Regions from separate parts of the Variovorax sp. 05L425 genome, predicted to be linked through region 1. Evidence: predicted binding sites of a transcription regulator. Region 1 holds the regulator's gene; each other region holds the start of a gene.
What was found. The regulator sigma-54, encoded in region 1, starts transcription at its own class of promoters, with help from an activator protein. The targets are predictions, from matches to a motif close to TGGCANGNAANCTGCTTT.
Positions count from the first base shown of each region.

Region 2: a site for sigma-54 is predicted at 3,747-3,764, ahead of glnA (type I glutamate--ammonia ligase). Genes of this name have one in related genera too.
Region 3: a site for sigma-54 is predicted at 3,125-3,142, ahead of fae (formaldehyde-activating enzyme). Genes of this name have one in related genera too.

Region 1 covers NZ_JBFTNY010000013.1:65,139-72,413, reverse strand. Annotated here, with positions in the region: gene AC1DN9_RS16130 (sensor histidine kinase) at 1-722, shown strand, start outside; gene AC1DN9_RS16125 (RNA polymerase factor sigma-54) at 719-2,305, opposite strand; gene lptB (LPS export ABC transporter ATP-binding protein) at 2,315-3,091, opposite strand; gene lptA (lipopolysaccharide transport periplasmic protein LptA) at 3,102-3,797, opposite strand; gene AC1DN9_RS16110 (thiol:disulfide interchange protein DsbA/DsbL) at 3,920-4,567, opposite strand; gene AC1DN9_RS16105 (SPOR domain-containing protein) at 4,650-5,393, opposite strand; gene argS (arginine--tRNA ligase) at 5,406-7,079, opposite strand; gene AC1DN9_RS16095 (hypothetical protein) at 7,221-7,275, shown strand, end outside.
Region 2 covers NZ_JBFTNY010000006.1:69,900-77,174, reverse strand. Annotated here, with positions in the region: gene AC1DN9_RS09115 (YVTN family beta-propeller repeat protein) at 1-143, shown strand, start outside; gene AC1DN9_RS09110 (polysaccharide deacetylase family protein) at 130-927, shown strand; gene AC1DN9_RS09105 (sterol desaturase family protein) at 959-1,930, shown strand; gene AC1DN9_RS09100 (EI24 domain-containing protein) at 1,991-2,866, shown strand; gene AC1DN9_RS09095 (competence/damage-inducible protein A) at 2,863-3,663, shown strand; gene glnA (type I glutamate--ammonia ligase) at 3,811-5,226, shown strand; gene AC1DN9_RS09085 (hypothetical protein) at 5,360-5,851, shown strand; gene glnL (nitrogen regulation protein NR(II)) at 5,966-7,042, shown strand; gene ntrC (nitrogen regulation protein NR(I)) at 7,065-7,275, shown strand, end outside.
Region 3 covers NZ_JBFTNY010000023.1:3,465-10,739, reverse strand. Annotated here, with positions in the region: gene AC1DN9_RS23160 (sigma-54-dependent Fis family transcriptional regulator) at 1-1,774, opposite strand, end outside; gene AC1DN9_RS23155 (dihydroneopterin aldolase) at 1,918-2,412, shown strand; gene fae (formaldehyde-activating enzyme) at 2,542-3,054, opposite strand; gene AC1DN9_RS23145 (triphosphoribosyl-dephospho-CoA synthase) at 3,169-4,047, opposite strand; gene AC1DN9_RS23140 (ATP-grasp domain-containing protein) at 4,044-4,988, opposite strand; gene mch (methenyltetrahydromethanopterin cyclohydrolase) at 4,988-5,998, opposite strand; gene AC1DN9_RS23130 (ATP-grasp domain-containing protein) at 5,995-7,113, opposite strand; gene AC1DN9_RS23125 (NAD(P)-dependent methylenetetrahydromethanopterin dehydrogenase) at 7,132-7,275, opposite strand, start outside.

The sequences.
Region 1 (7,275 bases):
ACGCGCTCAAGTTCACGCCCCGGGGGCGCGTGCTGCTGGCATGCCGGCGCCGCCCTGATGCATGGCGCGTCGAAGTGCGCGACGCGGGCGTCGGCATCGCGCCTGAAGCACAGGAGCGCGTGTTCGGCGACTTCGAGCAGATCGGCAACATCGAACGCAACCTGCAGCGTGGCCACGGACTGGGACTCGCCATCGTGCGACGGCTGGCTGCTCGACTCGGCGTTGAGATCACGCTGCGCTCGGCGCCCGGGCGCGGATCGGTGTTCGGCTTCGAATTGCCGGCCGCACCGCTGGGCGCGCCGGTCGTGCCTTCGATGGTCTCGGCTACCGAAGCCGCCGCCCCGGGAACGCTGCGGCAGGGCCTTGGGGTGCTGGTGGTCGAGGACAACACCGTGGTCGCCGACAGCGTTGCGGCGCTGCTGCGCCTCTGGAGGGCGCGCCCGCACGTCTGCATCAGCGCGGCGGACGCATTGGCGTTGCCGAACCTTCCCGCTTTCGAGATCGCGCTGTGCGACATCCGGCTGCCGGGTGAGTTGGATGGCATTGCGCTCGCCAAGGAACTGCAGCGGCGAAGCCCGAACCTGGCGATCGCGCTGATCTCCGCCGACATCGACGACGCAACGCTCGAACTGGCCCGCGAACGCGGCTGGCAGGCGCTGCGCAAACCGGTGCAGCCCGCCGACCTGCGCGCGCTGCTGCTGCGGGCTCAAAGGCGAATCTAGAGCGCCTTGCGGAGATTCGCCGGCGCGATGCGCAAGGCCTCGCGGTATTTCGCGACCGTGCGGCGGGCGCATTCGATCCCCTGCTCCTTGAGCATCTCGGAGATCTGACTGTCGGACAGCGGTTTCTTGAGATCCTCGGCGCTCACGAACTGCTTGATCAACGCCCGCACCGCCGTGCTTGAAGCGTTGCCGCCGGTCTCGGTGCCCAGCGCCGAGCCGAAGAAGTACTTGAGCTCGACGGTGCCGTAGGGCGTCGCCATGTACTTGGCCGTGGTCACGCGGCTGATGGTCGATTCGTGCAGGCCCAGTTCGTCGGCGATTTCGCGCAGCACCAACGGTCGCATCGCGAGTTCGCCGTGTACGAAGAAGCTCTTCTGCCGCTCGACGATGGCGTTGGACACACGCAAGATGGTGTCGAAGCGCTGCTGGATGTTCTTGATGAACCAGCGCGCCTCCTGCAGCCGCTGCGACAGCGCCTGGCTGCCTTCGCCCTTGTGCTGCTTGAGCGCGCTGGCATAGATGTCGTGCACGCGCAGACGCGGCATGACTTCGGGGTTGAGCATGACGCGGAACTTGGTGTTCGTGCCGTTGCCGACGCGCGAAACGATCACGTCCGGAATGACCACGTTGCGTTCGACGTCCACGAAACGGCGGCCCGGCTTGGGTTCGAGCCTGGCGATGAGCTGCAGCGCGGCGCGAACCTCGTCCTCATTGCTTCGCGTGAGCGTGACCAGTCGCTTGATATCGCGCCGGGCGAGCAATTCCATCGGCTGTTTGCAGATGGCGATGGCCGTCTTTCGGATCTGTGCTTCCTCTTCGGTCTCGTCCTCGCTCGCAAGGGCGCGCAGTTGAATGGTGAGGCACTCGCCGAGGCTGCGCGCGCCGACGCCGACCGGTTCCAGGCTCTGCAGCAGGCCGAGCGCAACCTGGAAGTGATGCACCAGGTCGTCGAACTGATCGTTGTCGTCTCCAGCAAGGCCGGATGCGAGCGCGGGCAGCGAATCTTCGAGGTAGCCGTCGTCGTTGAGCGATTCGATCAGGAAGCGCAGTGCCGCGCTGTCCGTGTCGCTCAGGCGAAGGCCCAAGGCCTGGCGATGCAGGAAGGACTGGAGCGACTCCTGGCTGCGCGCGAGTTCGGTCGCGTCGGTGCGCTCGTCGTCGCCGAGGTTGTTGGCGCGGGCCGGGGCATCGCCGCCCCATTCGCTGTCGTCGGGCGCAAGATCGACGGTGCCGTCGCCTTCCCAGTCGGGTTCGGAGTCCACGCCTTCGGCGACGGCGACTTCGGCTTCGCCGTTGACGGCGGTGGCGGATTCCGCCGCCGAGCCGGGCGCGCCGGCGACGAAGTCACCATCGACCTCGGCCATCCGGTCGTCATCGCGGACGGGTGCGTCGGCGGCATCGAGACCGAATTCCTCGCGCGCGGCCTCTTCGGCGGTGCGCTCGAGAAACGGGTTGTCGTCGAGCATCTGCTCGACTTCCTGCGAAAGCTCGAGCGTGGAAAGCTGCAGCAGTCGGATCGATTGCTGGAGTTGGGGTGTCAGCGCGAGATGCTGCGATACACGCAGCGAAAGACCCTGCTTCATGGAACGCGATCACATTCTGAAATGCTCGCCGAGGTAGACGCGCCGCACATCGGCGTTGTCGACAATCTCCGAAGGCGTGCCCTGGGCGAGCACATGCCCGTCGCTGATGATGAAAGCGTGATCGCAGATGCCCAGCGTTTCACGGACGTTGTGGTCGGTGATCAGCACACCGATGCCGCGCTCCTTCAGGAAGCTGATGATTCGCTGGATCTCGATCACCGCAATCGGGTCGATGCCCGCGAACGGTTCGTCGAGCAGGATGAAACGCGGCTGCGTGGCGAGGGCGCGGGCGATCTCGACGCGGCGGCGCTCGCCGCCGGACAGGGCCAGGGCCGGGGAATCGCGCAGGTGGTCGACGCGCAGGTCGGCCAGGAGTTCGGCCAGATGCTCCTCGATGCGCCGCTTGCTCAGGGGCGCCGGTCGCCCGTGGGCGTCGGGTTCGTACTGCAACTCGAGCACGGCCCGGACGTTTTCCTCGACCGTGAGCTTGCGAAAGATCGACGCTTCCTGCGGCAGGTAGCTCAGCCCCATGCGCGCGCGCCGGTGGATCGGCATGTGGGCGATCGGCTCGCCGTCGATGGTGATGTCGCCGGCATCGGCGCGAACCAGGCCGACGATCATGTAGAAGGACGTCGTCTTGCCTGCGCCGTTGGGGCCCAGCAGGCCGACGACCTCGCCCTTCTGCACGCCCAGGGACACGTCCTTGACGACCGTGCGGCTGCCGTAACTCTTTTGCAGGCCACGCGCCTCGAGGCGGCTTTCCGCCATGTCCGCGCCTGCGCTCATACCAGCGGTTTCAATCACTCTTTGCTTCTCCGCCCAGCGTGGTGGTGGACCGCAAGCCCTTGCCCTCGGCCGGCTTGGCGGCTGCGGCAGGCGCCGGCTTGGCACCAGGGGCGGCGCCCGGCGCCGCGGCGGTCTTGGGGGTGAGGATGGCCCGGACGCGGCCGCCGGGCTGGCTTGCCACGCCAGCGTTCGGTGGCAGCGACGAGCCATTGACCGTGAAGGTGTCGTTGCTCTGGTCGTAGACGATCAGCGGCCCGCTGCTCTCGTCGCTGACGGTGGCGCCGATCAGCCGACGCATCACCGCCTGGCGGATGAACTTCACGTTGTCGGCGCGGCTGTCGTATTCGATGGTCTCGCCCTGGCCTTCGATCCACTCGTCGGTGCCGGCATCCCGCTTCTGCTTGAAATATGCCAACTTTCCGGGCGCAGCAGTGACGACGCCGTACTGGTAGCCCTCGGGATCCTGCCGCACGTCGATGCGGTCGCCGCGAACGACGATCGTGCCCTTGGTGACCACCACATTGCCGGTGAACACGCTGGTCTGCTTGAGATCGTCGTAGCGCATCGAGTCCGCTTCGATGTTCATGGGCTTGGCGCGGTCGGCCTTTTCGGCCTGCGCGACCGAGGCCATGCCGGTCAGGGCCAGAGCCAGCCACAGAGCGCGACCGGCATGACGAAAGGGAGTGGAGGTGAGGGGCGATTTCATAGAGGCACGAAACTTGCTCTGCGATTGTATGCCCCCGGGGGATGCGGCCTTGCGCGGCCTTGACGAAAAAGCCCGCCAAAGCGGGCCTTTCGGGGGAAGGAAGTCGGGTCGGCCCGACCTTGTCAGCCCTTTCGGGCTTCGGCGACGAGGGAATCCACGACCTGCAGCGCGCGTTCCATGGAACCGGCCGTTTCACCATCGACATACCAGCGCCCGGCCACGCCGAATGCCGGCACGCCGGCCACCTGGAAGTCGCTCGTGAGCTGGCTGGCGCGCTTGGCCTTGCCGACCACGGAGAAGGACTTGAACAGTTCGGCGAACTTCTTGGCGTCCAGGCCCGGCTGCTTCTCGGCCCAGGCCAGGATGGCCGCGTCGCCCATGATGGGCTGGCGCTGCTTGTGAATGGCGTCGAACAGGATCGGCTGGAACTCGTCCACCTTGCCCATGGCTTCGAGCGTGTAGTAGAGGCGCTGCTTGGCTTCGGTGTCGTTGCCCACGAAGGGAACCGGAACGCGCTTGAACGCGACGTGAGGTGGCAGCTTCTTGGCCCAGGCTTCCAGTTGTGGCTCGAACGCCGCACAGTGCGGGCAGTTGTACGAAAAGAATTCGATCACCTCGACCTTGCCGGCCGGCGTGTCGACCGGCGCAGGCTTGCCCAGGACGATGTAGTCCTTGCCGGCCTTGGGTGGCTGCTGCTGCGCGTACGAAGGGGCAACCAGCGGAAGAAGACCCAGCGAAGCTGCGGCCAGCGAAAAGTCACGACGTTTCATATATGAAATTCTCCTATGCGGCTGAAAGAGCCCGGGGTCCGGGTGGAGTTCCCGGACCTGTCGAGGTAAAGAATGGCAAAGCTCAACGCTGGACGCGTACCAGGGCGGACTCGAGGCCGCCGCTGTCCAGTCGCTCCTTGAGCTGATCGGCGTCGTCCTTCTTGTTGAACGGGCCGGCACGCACACGGTACACGGTGCGCCCTGCCTGCTCGCGCTCGGTCACGCGGGCTTCGACGCCCATCAGCGACAGCTTGGCGCGCTGGGCCTCGGCATCCTCCGGGGTGCGGTAGGCGCCGGCCTGCACGAAGTACACGAAAGGATCGCCGCTGGCGCCAGATGAACTTGCGCTCGCAGTCGTGCTCGACCCCATCCCCGACCGCGCGCGGGCCAGATCGCCCAGCGGGTCGCTCGATGGCGTCGCATTGGCCTCGGCCGGCACCGGCGCGGTGCGCGCCGGGCGTGTCGGCGTTGCCGAATCGCTGCCTCGGGCGCTGGGCGCCACGACCACCGGCACGGGCGCCGAGGTCGGCGGATTGAGCGGGCCGACCGTCGCCGGCTGGGGTGGCGTCGCCGTCGCGGTGGCTGCCGCTGCCGGCGGACGGGCGGGCGCCGACGCCTTGCCTGCGAGCGGCGCGTTCGGATCCCAATCCCGGTTCTTGCGCGCCTCGGCTTCGTCCTGCTCGGGGCCGCTGCGCTGGGTCTTCGTCATGAACGGGATCGGCACCTTGGTCACATAGACCGCGATGCCGAGGGCCACGCCGAGCCCGAGCACGAGGCCGATGATCAACCCGATGACGATGTTGCCGCTGCTATGTCTTTTTTTCATGGTGGAAGGTAATCACATCTTCTGCGGCGAGCTGACGCCGAGAACAGCGAGGCCATTGTGCAGCACCTGTGCGGTGGCGGCGACGAGGGCCAGGCGGGCCAGTTTCACGGGCTCCTCGTCGACCAGGATGCGCTCGGCATCGTAGTAGCTGTGGTAGCTCGCGGCCAGCTCGCGCAGATAGAAGGTCACGTCGTGCGGCGCGAAATCCTTGGCCGCGGCGGTGAGCATGGTCGGATATTTGGCGATCTGCAGGAGCAAGGCCTGCGAGGCAGCGCTCTGCAGCGGCGACAGGTCGACATCATTCAGCGTGGCGACATCGCCGCCCCAGGCCGCCAGCACCGAGCAGATGCGCGCATGCGCGTACTGCACGTAGTAGACGGGGTTGTCGTTGTTCTGCGCCAGCGCGAGATCGATGTCGAAGGTGTATTCGGTGTCGGGCTTGCGGCTCAACAGGAAGAAGCGCACCGCATCGGTGCTGGTCCATTCGATCAGGTCGCGCAGCGTGACGTAGCTGCCGGCGCGCTTGCTGATCTTGACCTCTTCGCCGCCGCGCATCACGCGCACCATGGTGTGCAGCACGTAGTCAGGGTAGCCGGCCGGGATGCCTTCGCCCGCGGCCTGCAGGCCGGCGCGCACGCGTGCGATCGTCCCGTGGTGGTCTGTGCCCTGGATGTTGACGACCTTGTGGAAGCCACGCTCCCACTTCGCGATGTGATACGCCACATCGGGCACGAAGTAGGTGTACGTGCCGTCACCCTTGCGCATGACGCGGTCCTTGTCGTCGCCGTATTCGGTGGACTTGAGCCACAGCGCGCCGTCATGCTCGTAGGTCTTGCCGGCGTCGATGAGCTTCTTCACCGTCGCCTCGACGCGACCGCTGGTGTAGAGGCTGGACTCCAGGTAGTAGTTGTCGAATTTCACCTGGAAGGCCTTCAGGTCCAGGTCCTGCTCGTGGCGCAGGTAGGCGACGGCGAACTGGCGGATCGAATCGATGTCTTCGACATCGCCGCTGGCGGTGTATTCGCGGTCGTCCGAGCGGACTGTCTTCTTCGCCTTGAAGTCCTCGGCGATGTCGGCGATGTATTCGCCGTTATAGGCCTGCTCGGGCCATTGCGGGTCGCCCGGCTTGAGGCCCTTGGCGCGCAGTTGCGTACTGTTCGCGAGCGTCTGGATCTGCACGCCGGCGTCGTTGTAATAGAACTCGCGATAGACGCTCTGACCCTGCGTCGCGAGCAGGTTGCAGATGGCGTCGCCCAGCGCCGCCTGGCGCCCGTGGCCCACATGCAGGGGGCCCGTGGGGTTGGCGGATACGAATTCGACCAGGACGCGTTCACCGCCGGAGGCCTGATGGCCAAAAGCGTCGCGCGCCGCCAGCACCTCGCGGACGACCTGTTGCTTGGCGGCGGTCTTGAGGCGGATGTTGAGAAAACCGGGACCGGCGATTTCGATGGCCTCGACCCATTGAGTGAAGGCCGGCGTCGCGCGCAAGGCGGTGCTGAGCTCTTCAGCCAGTTCGCGCGGCTTGCGCTGGAGCGGCTTGGCGAGCTGCATGGCGGCCGTGCTTGCGAAGTCGCCGTGGGCCGCCACCTTGGGCGACTCGAACGCGGCCTTGCTGCCGGCGCCGGGCGAGAGGGATTCGAGCGTGTTCGCGAGCGCCGCGAGCAGCTCCTGTTTGACCAATAGCATCGCGGGATTTTACCGGGGTCAAAACCACGAACCCTAACGATCGTCAATGAACGTCATCCAACGGTGAACGTCGGCCGTTAGGATGGACAGCCCCTGGGTGGGGCAAACCAGTCACAACCCGTCCTCAAGGATTCATACACCATGAAAAAGCTCCTTTCCCTGTTGGCTCTGGGCGCCTCCCTGTCGTTCGGTGCAG
Region 2 (7,275 bases), on a different contig from region 1:
CCGATGGCAGGACCCTCTTCGTGACCTCGCGTTGGGCCAAGAAGCTCAGCGTGGTCGACCTTGCCGGCCACACGGTGGCGCGGCAGGTCAATGTCGGCCGATCGCCGCACGGTGTCTGGACGCTCGACCATGCCAAGCCCTAAATTCACAGCTTCGTCGTTGCTCGTAACGACGGCCTTCCTTTGCACCAGCGCCGTCGCTCAGGGCACCTGCAACAAGCCGGTGTACCTGACCTTCGACACCGGCCACATGGGCGTCGCACCGCTCGTTGCCGAGGTTCTCAAGCGGCAGGACGTGCGCGTCACCTTCTTTGCCGCAGCGGAGCGGACCCAGACCGATGGCGACAGCCTGGACAGCCACTGGGCGCCGTGGTGGAAGGCGAGAGCGGCCGAGGGTCATGAATTCGCATCGCACACCTACGACCATGCGGTTTGGCGGGGCGACCTGAAGGGCGTCGAGCCGCGCTTCCGAATCAAGCCGACGGCCGGCGCGTTCGCGGGCCGGGAGTTCACCTGGGATGCCAAGCAGTATTGCGCCGACATCGCCAAGTCCAACGAGCGGCTGCAGGACATCACCGGCAAGAAGCCGTTGCCGCTCTTCCGTGCCCCGAGTGGCAAGACCTCGCCCAAGCTGCTCGAGGTCGCCAAGGCTTGTGGGTACGCACATGTCGGTTGGGCGCCGGCGGGCTTCCTTGGCGACGAATTGCCCAGCGAGACTTTCAGCAACGAGAAGCTGCTGCAACAGGCGCTCGACAGGATTCAGCCCGGCGACATTCTGCTGGCGCACCTGGGGATCTGGTCGCGCAAGGATCCGTGGGCGCCTGCGGATCTCGAACCGCTGATCGTCGGTCTCAAGGCCAAGGGCTTCTGCTTCGAGACGCTGCGTCAGCATCCTGCGTACCGCGACTGGATCGCGGCGCACTCCTGAACCTTCGGGCTTCGAATCGGATCGCATGCCAATGGACCGGCTCACCGATCTTTTCGCGACCATGCAGCAATGGCTGTTCGAGACGGCCGTGCAGCCGGCGGTCTACGCCATAGGCCTTGGCGGATGGGTCGAGGACGCTTTCGACGCCACGGGCTGGCTGCTGGTCGGACTCATCCAGATCGCGGTGCTGGTCGCGCTGATCGGGCCATTGCAGCGCTGGCGGCCCGCTGAACCGGTGGTCGACCGCCGTGCCATTCGCACTGACATCCTCTACACGCTGATCCATCGATTGGGCCTGTTCCGGCTGGCGATGTTCTTCGCGGTGGAGCCGTTGTTCGATGACCTGTTGGGCACTGCGCGCGCCGCCGGCTGGGGGACCATGCACCTCGACGAGCTGTGGCCTGGCGTAACCGACATTCCCTGGGTCGCATTCGCGATCTACCTGGTCGTGATCGATCTTGTCGAATATCTCATTCACCGGGGGCAGCATCGCTTCAAGTGGTGGTGGGCCCTCCATTCGCTCCACCATTCGCAGCGCCAGATGACGATGTGGAGCGACAACCGCAACCATCTGCTCGACGACGTCATCCATGACGCGATCATTGTCGTCGTCGCGCAGTTGATCGGCGTCGCGCCAGGGCAGTTCATCGCGATCGTGGCGTTCACGCAGCTCAGCCAGAGCCTGCAGCACGCCAACTTGCGGCTGGGTTTCGGCAAGCTCGGCGAGCGGCTCTGGATCAGCCCGCGTTTCCACCGCGTGCACCACAGCATCGGAATCGGACATGAATCGCACGGCCCGCGGACGCTCGGCGGACACAACTTCGGCGTGTTGTTGCCGTGGTGGGATGTGTTGTTCCGCACCGCGAACTTCGAGGAGCGCTACGACCCGACCGGCATTCGCGATCAGGTCGAGCCCGACGCCGAGGGTTGCGTCAGGGACTACGGCCGCGGCTTCTGGGCGCAGCAGTGGCTCGGCCTCAAGCGGCTGGCCGGACGGAGTTGAGAGCCCCGACGCTCCTCCGGCGCGCGGTTACTTCACACGCCCGCGTTATCCTCGGCACCAATGCGTCTCCTCCTCGATTCGTTCTGGCGTTCGGTCGCCTATTGCATGCACCCGCGGGTGATCGTTCTGTCGTTCCTGCCCCTGGCGCTCATGGTTGTCCTGGCGACCATCCTGGGCTATTTTTATTGGGATGCCGCCGTCGCCTGGACGCGCGGAGCGCTGGACGCATGGCCTTTGCTGTCCAGCTTGTGGAACTGGATCGGCCAGCTGTTTTCCAGCAACGTGACGGCGATCCTGGCGCCACTGGTTGTCGTTCTGGCCGTCACGCCGCTGATCGTGGTGGTCTCGCTGCTGGTCGTGGCCAGCCTCATGGCGCCCGCCCTCACACACCTGGTGGCAGAGCGCCGGTTTCCGGCGCTTGAACGGAAGAAGGGTGCCTCCTTCATCGGAAGCGTTGCGCGATCACTCGGGCTCACCCTGCTGGCGATGCTCGCCCTCGTGGTCTCGATGCCGCTCTGGCTGATTCCGCCGCTGGTGCTGATCCTTCCGCCGCTCATCTGGGGCTGGCTGACCTACCGCGTGATGAGCTTCGACGCCCTGTCCGAACACGCGACGCCCGAGGAGCGGAATGCGCTGTTGCGCGCGCATCGAATGCCCTTGCTCGGCATCGGCGTGCTTTGCGGCTACCTCGGTGCCGCACCCAGCATCGTGTGGGCGTCGGGTCTGCTGTTCGCCGCGGCCTTCTTCGTACTCGCGCCGCTGGCGATCTGGATCTACACGCTGGTGTTTGCATTCTCCGCCCTGTGGTTCGCGCACTATTGCCTCGATGCGCTGGCACGGTTGCGCACGCAACAAGCGGCAGCGGCAATCTCGCCACCCGGGCTCGAAATGGCGGATGCCAACAATGCCGCCGCAAATCAATGGAGTGCACCATGAGCCGATCATTCGGTCTGATCGTCATCGGCGACGAAATCCTCTCCGGCAAGCGCATCGACAAGCACATGCCCAAGGTCGTCGAATTCCTCGGCGCCCGCGGGTTGTCGCTGACGTGGGCGGAGTACGTCGGCGACGTGCCGGTACGCATCACTGCCGCACTGGCGCGCGCCTTCGACTCGGGTGACGTGGTGTTTTCCACCGGCGGCATCGGCGCCACACCCGACGATCACACCCGGCAGTGTGCGGGCGCAGCGCTTGGCGTTCCGTTGGCGCTGCATCCGGAGGCCGAGGTCCTGATCCGCGAACGCATGCAGGACACGGCGCGAGAACAGGGCACCGCCTACGAGCCTGACCGCCCTGACAACGTGCACCGCCTCAACATGGGCGTGTTTCCGTTGGGCTCGAAGATCATCCGCAACCCGTACAACAAGATCCCCGGCTTCAGCGTGGGCGATGTGCACTTCGTGCCGGGCTTCCCGGTGATGGCGTGGCCGATGATCGAGTCGGTGCTCGACGAGCGCTATGCGCATCTGTTCGCCCGAGGGCGTGCGGTCGAGAAATCCGTGATCGTCTACGGCTCCATGGAGGCGACGCTGACCCCTTTGATGCAGTCGATCGAGCGCGAGCATCCGGGCATCAGGGTGTTCAGCCTGCCGAGCGTCGACCATGCCGAGCATGGCCGACACATCGAACTCGGCGTGAAAGGCAATTCGGACAAGATCGACGCCGCCTACGCGCAGTTGCTGGGGGGGCTGAACGCCCTTGGTGCACGCCTTGGCCCTGAATTGGTGCGATGAACAAGCGCGCACCAATTTGGTTACAACTTGCCTGTTTTTGGGGGGCCACTGCAGTGCCGGAGCCCCCTCGGTGCCAGTGACAATGGCACAAAAACTGCATTCCGGTTTACCCATACTTCCAACCACTATCCAAACCAGGAGAACCTGATGGCAAAGACCGTCGCCGATGTACTCAAACTCGTCAAGGAAAACGAGGTCAAGTTCGTCGACTTTCGCTTCACCGACACCCGCGGCAAGGAACAGCACGTGACCGTGCCGGTTTCCGCGTTCGACGAAGACAAGTTCACATCGGGCCATGCGTTCGATGGTTCGTCGATTGCCGGTTGGAAGGGCATCGAAGCTTCGGACATGCAACTCATGCCCGACCCGAACACGGCCAACATCGACCCCTTCTTCGAAGAAACCACGCTCATCCTGACCTGCGACGTGGTCGATCCTTCCGACGGCAAGCCCTACGAGCGCGATCCGCGTTCGCTCGCCAAGCGCGCCGAGGCCTACATGAAGGCATCGGGCCTGGGCGACACTGCCTACTTCGGACCGGAACCCGAGTTCTTCGTGTTCGACGGCGTGCGCTGGCAGAACGACATGTCCGGCTGCATGGTGAAGATCGACTCCGAAGAAGCGGCCTGGAACACCGGCAAGGAATTCGAGCACGGCAACACCGGCCATCGTCCCGCGGTCAAGGGCGGCTATTTCCCGGTCCCGCCGGTCGACAGCTTCCAGGACATGCGCTCCGAAATGTGCCTGGTGCTCGAGTCGCTCGGCATCCCGGTCGAAGTGCATCACCATGAAGTGGCCAATGCCGGCCAGATGGAACTCGGCACCAAGTTCAGCACGTTGATCCAGCGCGCCGACTGGGTCCAGCTTCAGAAGTATGTCATCCACAACGTCGCACATGCCTACGGCAAGACGGCGACCTTCATGCCCAAGCCGATCGTCGGCGACAACGGCTCCGGCATGCATGTGCACCAGTCGGTCTGGAAGGACGGCAAGAACCTGTTCGCAGGCGACGGCTACGCCGGCCTCAGCGACTTCGCGCTGCACTACATCGGCGGCATCATCAAGCATGCTCGCGCGCTGAACGCCATCACGAACCCTGGCACCAACAGCTACAAGCGCCTGGTCCCCGGCTTCGAAGCACCGGTGAAGCTGGCCTACTCGGCCAAGAACCGCTCGGCATCGATCCGCATTCCGTTCGTGGCCAACCCGAAGGGCCGTCGCGTCGAAGCGCGCTTCCCCGATCCGCTGATGAACCCGTACCTCGGCTTTGCGGCGCTGCTGATGGCCGGTCTCGACGGCGTGGAAAACAAGATCCATCCGGGCGAAGCCGCCAGCAAGGATCTCTACCACCTGCCGCCGGAAGAAGACGCGCTGATCCCGACCGTGTGCCACAGCCTCGACCAGGCCCTGGACTACCTCGACAAGGACCGCGCATTCTTGACCAAGGGCGGCGTGTTCACCGATACGTACATCGATGCGTACATCGACCTCAAGATGCAGGAAGTGACGCGCTTCCGCATGGCGACGCACCCCGTCGAATTCGACATGTACTACTCACTCTGAGCCGAGCCCCGGCCAGCGTTAAAAAGGACGGCTTCTGCCGTCCTTTTTCTTTTGGCCTGGGTAGGAACACCAGCACGGCGCACCTGTCGAATTGCACGAAAATGCCCGTTTGATGCGCACTACATCCATGACCATGAAGACTCCTTCCGCTTTCCTGCTGGCTGCTTTTGCCGTGGCCGGTCTGAACATGCACGCCCAGGCGCAGGAGCGCGTCTGGCGCTGCGGGAACGAATACACCAACAATGCTACCGTGGCCCAGCAGCGCGGTTGCAAGGTGATGGAGGGCGGCAACGTCACGGTGGTGCAGGGCAATCGCCCGATCGCTTCCGCGGCACCGTCCAGCGCCGCCGCCCGGTCGCCGGCGGGCAGTCCGCGCGTCGACGGCGCGGACCAGCGCGCGCGCGACGGCGAGGCGCGCTCGGTGCTGGAGTCCGAACTCAAGAAGGCACAGGAGCGGCAGGCACAGCTCCTCAAGGACTACAACAACGGCGAGCCCGAGAAGCAGGGCAGCGAATCGCGCAACTACCAGAAGTACCTGGACCGCGTGGCGGATATGAAGGCCGAGATTGCGCGCAACGAGAGCGATATCGCCGGCATCCAACGCGAGATCGAGCGAATCAAATGACACTCCCCCCCAGGCTGCGCGCACTTCGTGTCGCTTCGCCAACCCCCTGCCGGGGGCAACGCCGACGGCCCGGCGGAGCCGGTTCCGTGGCGTTTCAGGAAGAGACTTCCTCACGTGGCTTTTGGTAAACCGGCGGGGCCTGGCAAGCGCTTTCAGGCCTTTGATCTTCTTTCGACGCTGATTGCCGTGGTTCGCATCGACGGGTCGGTGTTGTTTGCCAACGCCGGTCTCGAGGATGCGCTGGGCACTTCGCGCCGCACGCTTGAAGGTTCGCAGTTCGGCGCTTGTTTTCAGGAGCCCCAGGTGTTGCGCACGGCCATTGAAGGCGCGCGCAGCAATGACTTCGCCACGCTGCGCTATGAGGCGCTGCTGCGTCGCGTCAATCATGAGTTGATGCCGGTGCAGGTGACGCTCGCGCAGAGCGAAAAGGCGGGCGAGTTGATCGTCGAGATGTCACCGCTCGAACAGCAGGTGCGGCAGGATCGCGAAGAGCGCCTGCTCGATCAGGCGCAAGCCAACAAGGAGCTGATCCGCAATCTCGCGCACGAGATCAAGAATCCGCTTGGCGGCATACGGGGCGCGGCGCAACTGCTGCAGATGGAAGTCGAATCGCGCGACCTCATCGAATACACGCAGGTCATCATCCACGAAGCCGATCGCTTGCAGACGCTGGTCGATCGGCTGCTGGCACCTCACCGCCGGCCGCACGTGGTGGGCGACGTCAATATTCACGAGGTGTGCGAGCGCGTTCGTTCGGTGATCCTCGCGGAGTTTCCTCGCGACCTGCACATCGAGCGCGATTTCGACGTGTCGATCCCGGAGTTTCGCGGCGATCGCGAGCAGCTGATCCAGGCGACGCTCAACATCGTTCACAACGCCGCGCAAGCGCTTGCCGAAAGGCGCGCCGCAGGCGATGCGCAGATCACCTTCAAGACCCGCATCGCACGTCAGGTTATCTTCAATAAGCAGTGGTATCGACTGGCACTGGAATTGCATGTCATTGACAATGGACCGGGCGTGCCGGACGCGATCAAGGACCGCATCTTCTACCCGCTGGTGTCGGGCCGGGAAGGCGGGACAGGCTTGGGATTGACGCTTGCGCAAACCTTTGTGCAGCAGCATCACGGCGTGATCGAGTGCGACAGTGTCCCGGGCCGGACCGATTTCAAGATACTGATACCGCTGCCCTAGCAGCCACGCAACAAGGAGCTGCATGAAGCCGATCTGGATAGTGGATGATGATCAATCAATCCGCTTCGTGCTTGAAAAAGCGCTGCTGCGCGAAGACCTGCCGACCCGTAGCTTCACCAACACGCGCGAGGTACTCGCGGCGCTCGAAGCGGCAGCCGACGACGAACTGCAGGGCCCTCAGGTCCTGGTGAGCGACATTCGCATGCCCGGAGGTTCGGGCCTCGATCTTCTCG
Region 3 (7,275 bases), on a different contig from region 1:
GGATACGAGTGACCGGCCTTCCATCGGCCAGCGCCGCCGCAGTGCGCAGGACGTGCCTCAATTGACGGATGTTGCCGGGCCACTGGTGCGCCATCAGCAGCCGCTCGGCCTCGGGACTCAGCGATGCGTCGGGGCCGCCTTCGGCAGTCAGCAGCGCGCGAATCAGTTGGAGCTTGTCGCTGCGCTCGCGCAACGCCGGCAATTGCACTTCGACGCCTGCGAGCCGGTAGTAGAGGTCTTCCCGGAACCGGCCTTCACGCACCATGCCCGGCAAGTGACGATGGCTGGCGCTGATCAACTGGAAGTCGACCGCATGGCTTTCTTCGGTGCCCAGTGGCGTGACACGACGCTCGTCGAGCACGCGCAGGAGCCGCGATTGCAGTTCGAGCGGCATGTCGGCGATTTCGTCGAGGAACAGCGTGCCGCCGTCCGCCTGCAGGACCTTGCCGCGGCGCCCGGAGCGCTGTGCGCCGGTGAAAGCACCGGCGCAATAGCCGAAGAGCTCGGATTCGATGAGCGCCTCGGGCAGGCTCGCGCAATTGATCGCCACGAACGGCCCTCCCGCCCGCGGGCTGCCGTCATGCAGCGCGTGGGCGAAGACCTCCTTGCCCGAACCGGTTTCGCCGCACACCAGCACCGGCGTACCGCGGGCGATCACCCGCCGGCCGATGGCCAGTTGTTCGGCAAGGCGCGGGTCTTCGAAGGTGCACTCGGTCGACACGCTGCGCAGCACGGGCGTCGGCCGCGCCTTGACGCGAGAGATCGTTGGAATCGACAAGTCGCTCGGTGACGACGATGACGACGATGGCAACGAGGCCGCCACCGCGTCCGCGACCGAGGCCGGGCGTCGCGCCACCGCGAAGAAACGCAGCGCCGCGTCGGTCCCGTAGGTCACGACCGGATGGAACGATGACGAGGCGCTTCGCTGCAGCATGTCGGCGAGGGAAGTCTGGAACAGGTCTTCGATGCGTCGCGATCGGATCTGGTCCATCGTCTGCAAGCCGAGTTGGAACATGGCGCTGCGATTGGCGGCAAGAATGCGCCCGTCGTCGTCCACCGCGAGCTTGCCTTCGTGCAGTGTGTAGACAAACTCCGGGCGACTGTGGAAATGCAGCGGATGGGCGTTGCGGAATTCGCGATCGATCAGGCGGTTCTCGATCATCCGCGCCGTCATGGACAACAGGACCAGCAGATGCTGCTGCATCAGGCTGGAACGGCTCGTCACGTCGAGCGCCGCGACGATGTTGCCCAAAGGGTCGAACACCGGGACGGCCGAACAGGTGAGCTGCGTGAACTGCGTGAAGAAGTGATCGTCGCGGCACACGGTCACCGGGCCGGCCGCAGCCAGGCAGGTTCCCATGCCATTGGTGCCTGCCTCGGTTTCGCTCCAGACGCCACCGGCACGCAAGCCCAGCGGCCCGACTTCGGCAGCGAACTCGGGCGACGCCACCATGTGCAGGATCACGCCGTCGGTGTCGGTCAACAACACTGCGATCTCGCTGTCGGCCAGCTGCTGGTAGAGCGTGGTCATCTCGTACCGCGCGCACTCGATCACGCCTGCGTGACGCGTGCGCCGCTCCTCGAGTGGCGCACGCCCGATCACGTTCGGGTCGTGCGGCTTGTCCGGTCGCAGGTGGTACTGGTCCAGACAACGGATCCAGGAGCGCATCACCACGTCGGTGGTCTGGTCCTGGAACCCGCCGCGCACGATGCCCAGCACACGATCCGCGTGGGGATCTGCCGGCTTCGCGCTCTTTCGAAGAGTCAGCGCCATCGATTGTCTCCATGTGCGACCGGCCCACCGGATGCGCGGTGCCTGGAACGCACTGTCTGTATGGCCCGCATTTTGCAGCGTGAGTTCACAGTGCGCAAAGATACTTTTTGCGACAGCATGGACCCCACACGCGAAGGAGCACCTTGACTTCCGAGCAGCATCCGGCAAGTTCCGCGCCCGTGGTTGCGCAGCCCCCATTGGCGGATCTGAGCGCCATGGACGTGATCTTCATCGAAGGCTTCGTCGGCAATACCGTCATTGGCATTCATGAGAGCGAGTTGCACCGCACACAGCCTCTGGTCATCGACGTGCATGCGGGACTGGCCCGCTCGCGGGCCTGCGACACCGACCGCATTGCGGACACCATCGACTACGCGGCCGTCTGCGAGCGACTGCGCCGCCTGCTGGCCGAGCACGAACTGAAGTTGCTCGAGGCCTTTGCCGAAGCGATCGCTGACATCGTGATCCACGAATTCGGCGCGATCTGGGTCCGCGTCAAGGTCGTCAAGCCGAAGAAGTTCAGCGATGTGGCTGCCGTCGGCGTGCAGATCGAGCGCCGGGCGCCGCTACCCAAGGAACACCCCTCCCGCGCAGGCGCAGTCCTGCATTTGATCGGCGCCGGCATGGTCCCCGGGTAACAAGCACACCCCCAGGTTGGCTCACTTCGTGTAGCCGCCCACCCCCTTGCAGGGGGCAACACCAGCGGCCCGGCAAAGCCGGTTCCGCGGTGTTTCTGGAAGGGGCCTGGCTTTGCCGGCCGCAGTTTTTCAGGTATGCGCTGCGAACGGGTGGGCGGCGCTGCCCTTCTTTGCGACGACTTCGGCGGCCGTGGGCGAACCGGTGACGGCGCGCTGGATCGCTTCCTTGGTGGCCTGGTAGTTGTAGTCCTGGATTTTCGTGTCGTCGTCAGCCAGCCAGTGGATGAAGACGCCGACGCAGACGAACAGGTTGTCGGCTTCGGCCTGAGGAATGGTGCCGTCCTCGACACAGTCGGCCACGGCCATGGCCACGGCACGCTGGGCCGGACCGAACATCTGCACGGCCTGCTTGGCGCCCTTGATCGTGACCTTGTTGAAGAGCACGGTCGCGGGCTTGGTCAGCAGGTTCGGTGCAACGACGGCCAGCAGACAGGTGAAACCGTCCTTCTGGTTGGTCAGTGCATTCGCGAACGCTGTTTCGGCAGGGCTGCCGCGCGGCCCGATGATCAGATCGATGTGAGCCACTTCATTGCCCTCACCGACGAGTGACTCGCCGACCATCATGCGATCAATTTTTGCCATGGTTTTTAGTCTCCTGGATTGCGTTCTGGGCCAAAGGGACGCCGGCCTGCCGGCCGGCGCAATCCATCAGATATCACGTTCCGTGCCACCCGTCCCGGCCTGCGCGACGGCAAGTCACTGCGAGCCTGTCAGACCCGCGATCAGCAACGCGGCGACCGTCAAATCGGCCGTGGTTCCCGGGTTGATCCCGTCTGCCTTGAGCGAGGCGTCCCAGGCTGCGAATTGAGGATCGCCATCGAGCCCGCCTTCGCAGCGCGCGCGCACCCGCCATCCCTGCGCCGCAGTCATGACAATGTGTGCCACCGCCTCGCCATGAATTCGAACAATGTGTGAATCGGCAACGCTGCCCAGCAGCGCCAGATAGAGCCGCTGGACCGCAGCGACGGTGCCGGCATCCGGCGCGCCGTTGGCCGACGGCGCCATCAGCGAGAACCTGGTTCCGAGCGTCGGCAACCCCAGGTCGAACAGCATGCCGTAGCCGTCGCGGTACTGGCGCGCGATGCTGTCCCGGTGTGCCGCGAGCGCCATGGCCGCGCGCAGGCCGACACTGGGCGCGCGCCTGACGTCTTCGTCCGGCGCCGTGCCCAGGCCGCCCGGGCGGGCGCGGGCGATGGCGCGGAAGGCCGCCTGTGCATCGGACAAGTCGAGTGCGCCCAGCACGGATTCGATGGCCTCTCGCAAGGCTGTCGGCGCCGTGGCGTCGGGCCGCAGATCCACAGCCCGTGCGATGGGCGCGCACAGCAGCACGATGCCCAGGTTGGTGTTGCATCCGGCGACCGCCCATGTCGCATCCACTGCAGCCTCGATCCGCTCGCCCACCGATGCCCCGGGCTCGAACAGCGGCCCGGCCGCGGCCTTCGCGCTGGCGATAAAGCTCTCGGCCGTCATGCCATGCCCGGCAGAGGCGCGGCTGACGTTGCCCGGCTTCCGCACAGCCACATCGAGTTCGCAGGCGCGCAGGAAGCACACCCTGGCTCGGTCGGTCGTATTCATGCTTGGCGCGGCATCGTCGACCGCGCGCCGGCCCGGGCGCTGGCCAGCTTGCGGTCGAGCAGGTCGTCGACGATGCTGCGGGCGATGTCGAAGCCGGTCACGCGCTGCAGGCCCTGCCAGGCGGCGACGCCGTTGACTTCGATCACCTGGATGCCGCGCCTCGACGGCATCAGGTCCACGCCGGCGTAGTCCATGCCCAGCGCCAGCGCGGCACCTTCAGCCAGTTCAGCGAGTTCTGGCGTCAGTTCAGCCGGTTCGCAGCGCGCGCCTTGGGCGACGTTGTGGATCCAGTGACTGCTCACCCGCCGCATCGCGGTGACCGCCCTGCCCCCGACCACCAGCACCCGCCAATCGAAGCCGGGCGTCGTCAGCGCCGGAATGAAGCGCTGCAAGTAGGCAAGCGATCCGTAGGTGGCCTCAAGATTCGGCAGCGGGTGATGAACGCCATCCGCCTGGCCCACCAACTGCAGGCCCTTGCCCTGCGAACCGAACAGCGGCTTGAGCACCAGCGCGTGGCCGGCCGCGCCTTCGCGGATCGCGATGCGCTGCGCGTGTGCGAGCGATTCGGTCGCCCAGGTCGGCGGCGATGCGATGCGCGCGGCGTGCAGCAGCAGGCTGGTCATCGACTTGTCGACGCTGCGTTCGATCGCCCGGGCGTCGTTGTAGACGGGCACGCCGAGTTCGCGCATCGCATGCAGCACGCCGAGCCGCTTCGTGACCTGCTCGAAGGTTCCGCTCGCGATGCCGCGCACGAGCGTCGCGTCGGGCAGATCGCGACCAAAGCCGGGGATGACCAGGCCATGCCAGGCGGCCGTCGTATCGATCCGGCAGTCCGCCAGATCGACGCAGCGACCGACGCAGCCTCGCGCCCGCAGCGCCGCCTGGAGCCGGCGCGTGTGCCAGCCGGTCTCGTCCGTCATGATGGCCACCGTGAAGGCCATCACCCCTCCTGCCGCCACAGGCCGAGCAGCAACGGCATGTCCAGGCCGCCGGCGTGCCAGGTGTGGCCGCTGTCGAGGTTGCCGACCCACACCTCGGCCGGCGCGAACAAGGCGCCGTCGATCTTGTAGAAGTCGTATTCCGCTGCCTTGAAGATGTCGGCGAACGAACGACCGTGGTCGCTCGAGTTGCGCGAGGGCAACTGCCTGGCAAGCTCACGCGCCGCTGCATCGTCGCCACGCACGGTGAGATGGACGCGCCCCCCGTAGAGGATCGCGTCGTTGGTGCGTCCCATGGCCTCGACGCCGTCGGGACTGGGCGCCGGCAATGGCGCCGCGCCCGCGCCGCCCACGATGTTGCCGAGGTCGAAGCCCAGCTGATGCGCCTTGTGCAGCGCGACCTCGAGCACGCGCGTCACCACCTGCGTGGTGCCGGCGAGGCTGGTCGTCGGCGTGAGGATCAGGGTCAGCTGCTCCGCGCTCAAATGGCAGTCGCGCAGCAGCTTGTCGATGATCACCTGCGGCGGCGGCCGGTCGACCTCCATCACGAGCACGCCCGCATCCGCATGATCGCGATAGCCGAGTTCATCGAAGAGCGTTTCCTTGGCCGCCAGCGCGCGCGCCGGGCCGGAACCGAGCGAGAAGAACTTCTTGCCCCCCGTTTCCTCCTTGCTGGCCGCGAGGCTCCACCCGGCGTACTGGCTGCCCAGGCAGGCCAGCACCGGTTGCGCGCTGTGCACTTCGATCCAGGTGGGCCAGCCTTCCAGTCCATCGGGGCGCAGGACGATCTGGCCGAGGCCGCCCATGCAGATCTCGCCCACCAGCAGGCCCGCCGCGACGCTTCCGCCCGCTGCAATGCCCGCGTCGACGATGAAGGGACCACCCTCGTCGCGGCGCACTCGCACGCCGAGCGCATCGGCATTGGCAAGCAGCCGCTCGACGAGCGGTCGGGCGAGCGCGTTCACGCTGAGCTTGCATGCGGCCAGGGGTGGTGCCGCCGTCGCGTCCGTCATGCGGAGATCTCCAGGGATTGATGCACGGCCTCGCAGCCGCGCTGCAGCAACTCGCGCACGTGCTCGGCGTTCGCACCGCTCGCACTCACGCTGCACAAGGGATCGCCGGCTTCGAAGGCCGTTGCGGCGATCGGCAGGTCGTGGCAGCCGGGGCGCGCGGCAAGACGCTGCGTGGCGGGCTCGTCCAGCCAAAGCCGACACGGTGCGAAGACGACTTCGGTGCCGCGAACGAGGCCGTTCGCCTGCGCGGCCCTTTCCGGCAAATCGCCCCGCACACAGGCACGCACGTGCGCGGCCACCATGCCAGGACCGTAAAGCGCCATGCTGGCCGGCGGACGCGGATTGACTTCGAGCACGTCGACGGCTTCGCCATCGAGCATGAAGTCCACGCTGCCCAGACCGCGCAGCGAGAAGGCCGACACCAGCGCGCGCAGCGCCGCGGTGACCTGGTCCGCCGCGACGGGGGGCAATGGCACCGGGCCCACCGAACCGCAATACACGAAGGGCCGCCCCGCCAGGGGCCGCACGATCAGTTGATTGAAGCCGAACACCGAGGCATCGCGCCCATTCGCGACGAATGTCGCCGACATGGGCCTGCCTGCGCTCTCGCGCTGGAAGTACTGATGGACGCCCAAGACGTCGGGCGATGCGGCCCGGCGAATGTGCCAGCCACCGCATCCATGCGCATCCTTCACGAGCCAGCCGACTGCGTCCTCGGGCGCAGTCACCCGCACTGTCGGATGGGCGATCCCTCGCGCGTCGAGGAATCCGAAGAAGGCCTGCGGGTCCCGCACGCGCCGCATGGCGTCGGCCTGCGTTCCGATCAGCGGCAACAGCGCCGCGCCAGTTTCCAGCAGATCGGGCCGGCCCTCGAAGCCGGAGCCGGCGATCCAGCCGGCGACACGGCCCCTCTGCGCGAGCCCTTCGAGCACGGACAGCAGCCGTTCGCCATCGATGCTCAAGCTGGCCGGATCACCGATCGAATGCCATTCGGCGCAGGCACGACGGGTGTCCGCGTCTCCGAACAGATCGAGCGCCACGACCTCGAAGCCGTCATCGACGGCCGCTTCGGCCAGCATCCGCGCGGAGATGGAGACCACGGCAAGCGCTGTCATGGCGGGCGGTCGGATCAATCAAGCCGCCTTTTCGGCAATGAAGGCACGAGCGGTGGCAAATGCCTCCTTGAAACTCAACACCACGGGCGATTCGGCCTCATGCATCTGCACCAAGAGCCGTTGCTGCGTCTGGTATTTGACGTTGCCGATCGCCAATGCACC